2 regions of the Aminobacter sp. BE322 genome follow, and region 1 is predicted to be linked to the other one. Evidence: riboswitches for the same ligand, from Rfam matches in the RefSeq annotation. Region 1 holds a riboswitch; the other holds the start of a gene.
The links. Region 1 has a riboswitch for S-adenosylmethionine ahead of metA (homoserine O-acetyltransferase MetA). Riboswitches for the same ligand answer to the same signal wherever they lie in the genome.
Positions count from the first base shown of each region.

Region 2: linked by a shared signal. The riboswitch ahead of J2X50_RS17825 (O-succinylhomoserine sulfhydrylase) and the one ahead of metA (homoserine O-acetyltransferase MetA) in region 1 are both predicted to bind S-adenosylmethionine.

Region 1 is NZ_JBNPXB010000005.1:79,719-82,105, forward strand. Features, by position in the region: gene hisC (histidinol-phosphate transaminase) at 1-913, opposite strand, end outside; SAM riboswitch at 1,066-1,143, shown strand; gene metA (homoserine O-acetyltransferase MetA) at 1,195-2,112, shown strand; gene J2X50_RS09965 (ABC transporter ATP-binding protein/permease) at 2,200-2,387, opposite strand, start outside.
Region 2 is NZ_JBNPXB010000013.1:68,589-70,975, forward strand. Features, by position in the region: gene J2X50_RS17820 (2'-deoxycytidine 5'-triphosphate deaminase) at 1-992, opposite strand, end outside; SAM riboswitch at 1,142-1,219, shown strand; gene J2X50_RS17825 (O-succinylhomoserine sulfhydrylase) at 1,263-2,387, shown strand, end outside.

The DNA.
Region 1 (2,387 bases):
CCGAGGGCGTGACGCGCAGTCCGAGCCTCTCGAACGCATTGACCAGCCACTCCGCCCACTGGGCATTGTGGGCGATGGTGCGTTCGACGTGCCCGCGGTCTTCCATTGCCGCCACGCCGGCCTCGATCGCCGCCGCGTTGACGTTGAAGGGCCCGCGCATGCGCTCGAGCACGTCTATGATGTGCGACGGCGCATAGATCCAGCCGATGCGCATGCCGCCCAGCCCGTGAATCTTCGAGAAGGTGCGGGTCATGACGACGTTCTCGTTGGCCGCGACCAGCTCGACGCCCGCCTCATAGTCGTTGCGCCGGACATATTCGGCATAGGCGGCGTCGAGCACCAGGAGCACGTTCTTCGGCAGCGCCGCATGCAGGCGACGCACCTCCTCAAACGGCAGGTAGGTGCCGGTCGGGTTGTTGGGGTTGGCAAGGAAGACGATCCTGGTCCTCGGCGTCACTGCAGCGACGATGTTGTCGACGCTGGCCTTCTCGGAATCTTCCTTGGCGACGACCGGCGTGGCCCCGGCGGCCTGGGTGTAGATCTTGTAGACCATGAAGCCGTGCTCGCTGTAGACGGCCTCGTCTCCCGGCGAGAGGTAGCTCTGGGCGAGCAGGCCGATCACCTCGTCCGAGCCGTTGGAGCAAAGGATGTTGGCAGGGTTGAGCCCATGGGCCGCCGCGATCGCCTGTCTCAGGCGCGAGGACGACCCGTCCGGATAATACTCCATCTTCTCGGCGAGCTTCTTCACCGCCTCGATGGCATGCGGCGAGGCGCCCAGCGGATTCTCGTTCGACGAGAGCTTATGGACCTTGGCGACGCCCGCCGGAGCGGTGCTCTTGCCGGGGACATAGGCTGCGATGTCCATGATGCCGGCGCGGGGTTCGGGGCGAATCTGCTCAGGTGCCTTGGTCATGTCGAAAATCCTGGATTGGCGCCTCCGGGCGGAGGCCGCAGCGGAAATACCCCTCGGGGCCGGCAATGTCGAGGAAAACCGGCGAAAGCGGCCGCCCTGGCCGGACGATTGGGTCACGGTTGACGCAATCCGTTGCCAGGCGTAATAGCTAGGCCTCGATCCGTGGTGATTTGGCCGGTCGGCTTGCAGCCACGTTAAACAAGTCGCTAAAGGGCCGTTTGCGATCCGTAAACCGGCTTTGCGACAGCAATGCCGGTTTTTTGTTGTTTGGAGTTCGCACAGTGCCGATCAAGATCCCGGATCAGCTGCCCGCCCGCGAAGTGCTGGTGAAAGAGGGCGTGTCCATCATGGACGAGCAGACCGCGCTCCGCCAGGACATCCGCCCGCTGCAGATCGGGCTGCTCAACCTCATGCCCAACAAGGTGCGGACCGAGACCCAGTTCGCCCGCCTGATCGGCGCGAGCCCGCTGCAGGTGGAACTGACGCTGGTGCGCATCGGCAACCACAAGGCCAAGAACACCTCCGAAGACCACCTGATCGCCTTCTACCAGACCTGGGAAGAGGTGAAGGAGCGCAAGTTCGACGGCTTCATCGTCACAGGCGCGCCGGTCGAGCTTTTGCCCTTCGAGGAAGTGACCTACTGGGACGAACTCCAGCAGATAATGGATTGGACGAAGACCAACGTCCATTCGCCGTTCTTCATCTGCTGGGGCGCAATGGCGGCCGCATGGCACTTCCACCGCGTCCCCAAGCACACGCTGGAGCACAAGGCCTTCGGCGTGTTCCGCCACAACAACAATGCCCCGGCCTCGCCCTATCTCGCCGGCTTCTCCGACGACTTCGCCATTCCGGTGTCGCGCTGGACAGAGGTGCGCGCCGCAGACATTCCCGACGGCTCGGGCCTGGAGCTCTTGATGGAATCTGAGGAGACCGGCCCCAGCCTGCTGGCCGAGCAGGCCGGCAACCGCCTCTACATGTTCAACCACATCGAATACGACTCAACCTCGCTCAAGGAAGAGTACGACCGCGACGTCGCCGCCGGCGTGAAGATCGCGGTGCCGCACGAATACTACCCTGGGGACGATCCGCAGCGCCGGCCGCTCAACCGCTGGCGCTCGCACGCGCATCTCTTGTTCGGCAACTGGATCAACCGGGTCTACCAGACCACGCCGTACGACCTGGAGAATATCGGCAAATAGCCGCTCGGTTCACGGCCGCGTCCGCGGCCGTTGAGCCTGCCAGCCGTGCGATGCATCGCGGACTTGCTCCGTCAGCGCACGGGTGCCTCAGGCTGTGGCGGCCGCCTCCGCCATCTCCTTGATGCGCACGCGCTTGAGTGCCGGCCCGCGCTTGTCCTTGGCGAGATGAACGGTCCTGTCGAACAGGTCGCGGCTGTTGCGCGCCGGCCCGAAATAGACCACGCCGGTCTTGGCCAGCTCGCCCTCGAACATCTGCCGCACCCGCTGGTGCGCGG
Region 2 (2,387 bases), on a different contig from region 1:
TGCTCGTAGACGAGGCGGCCGACGATCTGGCCATGTTCGAGGATGAACGGCACCTCGTGGCTGCGCACCTCGAGCACGGCGCGGCTGCCGGTGCCGCCGGCGGCGGAATGGCCGAAGCCCGGGTCGAAGAAGCCGGCATAGTGGACGCGGAATTCGCCCACCAGCGGATCGAAGGGGGTCATCTCCGCGGCGTAGAGCGGCGGCACGTGCACGGCCTCGCGGCTGACGAGGATGTAGAATTCGTCCGGGTCGAGCACCAGTTCGCCCGAACCGTGGTTGTAGATCGGCTCCCAGAAATCGACGACCGCCTGAGCGGCACGCTTGTCGACGTCGACCAGGCCGGTGTGGTGTTTGCCGCGATAGCCGACGATGCTGCCCGGCTCGCCGCCGAGGTCGATGGAGAGCGCTATGCCGCCGCCCGAAATGTTGGGCGGATCGATGGCCACCAGCCGATCGGAGGCATGCAGCGCATGCAGCTCGGCCTCGGACAATAGCGCATTGCCCTTCCTGAAGCGGATCTGCGACAGGCGCGAGCCCTTGCGCACGACGATCGGGAAGGTGCGCGGGCTGACCTCGAGATAGAGCGGGCCGACATAGCCGGCCGGGATCTTGTCGAACTCCTGGCCGCGGTCGGTCATGACGCGGGTGAAGATGTCGAGCCGGCCGGTCGAGCTCTTGGGGTTGGCCGAGGCCGAGATGTCGGCAGGCAGGTTGAGCGCCTCCTGCAGCGGCACGATGTAGACGCAGCCGGTCTCCAGAACGGCGCCGTCGGCCAGGTCGATCTCGTGCAGCTTGAGCCGGTCGAGCTTGGCCTGCACCAGATGCCCCGGCCCCGGCAGGAAGCTGGCGCGCACGCGAAAGGCTTTGGCGCCGAGGCGCAGGTCGAGGCTCGCCGGCTGGACCTGGTCAGCCTCGAGAGGTGGCGCGGCCAGCGCGCCCGAAGCGAACAAAGCCGCGATGTCCTGGTCAGGAAGAATGCCCGACTGCCGCATTGGCCAACTCCTCTACAACGCCGGCCCGACCGTGCGGCAAGGACGCTGCGGCGCTCGATGCCCATGGACCCGGCCTTCGGACCATGCGCGTGGCCCAAAACGTTTAGTCGAGCCCGCGATTGACGCAAGCCGGGCTTGGGTCTAAAGGACCTTTATCCCGTGGTGATTTGGCCGGTCGGCTTGCAGCCACGTTAAACAAGTCGCTAAAGGGCCGCAGTTGGACCGGTTTGCGACTTCTCGCGGCCGGTTTTTTTGTATTTGGAAGTCGCTATGACCACCGACAAGACACGCAACTGGAACCCCCAGACCACCCTCGTCCACGGCGGCACGCTCCGCTCGGAATTCGGCGAGACGTCCGAAGCCATCTACCTGACCCAGGGCTATGTCTACGACAGCGCCGAAAGCGCCGAGGCGCGCTTCAAGGGCGAGACGCAGGGCTTCATCTACTCGCGCTACGCCAACCCGACCGTCGACATGTTCGAGAAGCGCATGTGCGCCCTCGAAGGCGCCGAGGACGCCCGCGCCACCGCCTCGGGCATGGCCGCGGTCGCCGCCGCCATCCTCTGCAGCCTCAAGGCCGGCGACCACATCGTCGCCGCACGGGCGCTGTTCGGTTCCTGCCGCTGGATCGTCGAGACGCTGGCGCCCAAGTACGGCATCCAGGCGACGCTGGTCGACGGCACCAGGATCGAGAACTGGGAAAGGGCTCTCCAGCCCAACACCAAGCTCTTCTTCCTCGAAAGCCCGACCAACCCGACGCTCGAGGTGGTCGACATCGCCGCCGTGGCCCAGCTCGCCAACTCGATCGGGGCGCGCGTCGTCGTCGACAACGTCTTCGCCACGCCGATGCAGCAGAAGCCGCTCGAACTCGGCGCCCACATCGTCGTCTACTCGGCCACCAAGCACATCGACGGCCAGGGCCGCTGCCTGGGCGGCGTGATCCTCTCCGACAAGAAGTGGATCGACGAGAACCTGCACGACTATTTCCGCCACACCGGTCCGAGCCTGTCGCCGTTCAATGCCTGGACGCTGCTCAAGGGCCTGGAGACGCTGCCGCTGCGCGTTCGCCAGCAGACCGAGACCGCCGGCAGGATCGCCGACTTCCTCGCCGGCCGGCCGGAAGTTTCGCGCCTCATCTATCCGGGCCGCGCCGACCACCCGCAGGCCGACATCGTTCGGAAGCAGATGAAGGGCGGTTCGACGCTGATCTGCTTCGACGTCAAGGGCGGCAAGAAAGCGGCCTTCGCCTTCGAGAATGCGCTCCGGATCATCCTGATCTCGAACAATCTCGGCGACTCCAAGAGCCTGATCACCCATCCGGCGACCACCACGCACAAGAACCTCACCGACGAGGCGCGCGCCGAACTCGGCATCGACGACGGCACGCTGCGCCTG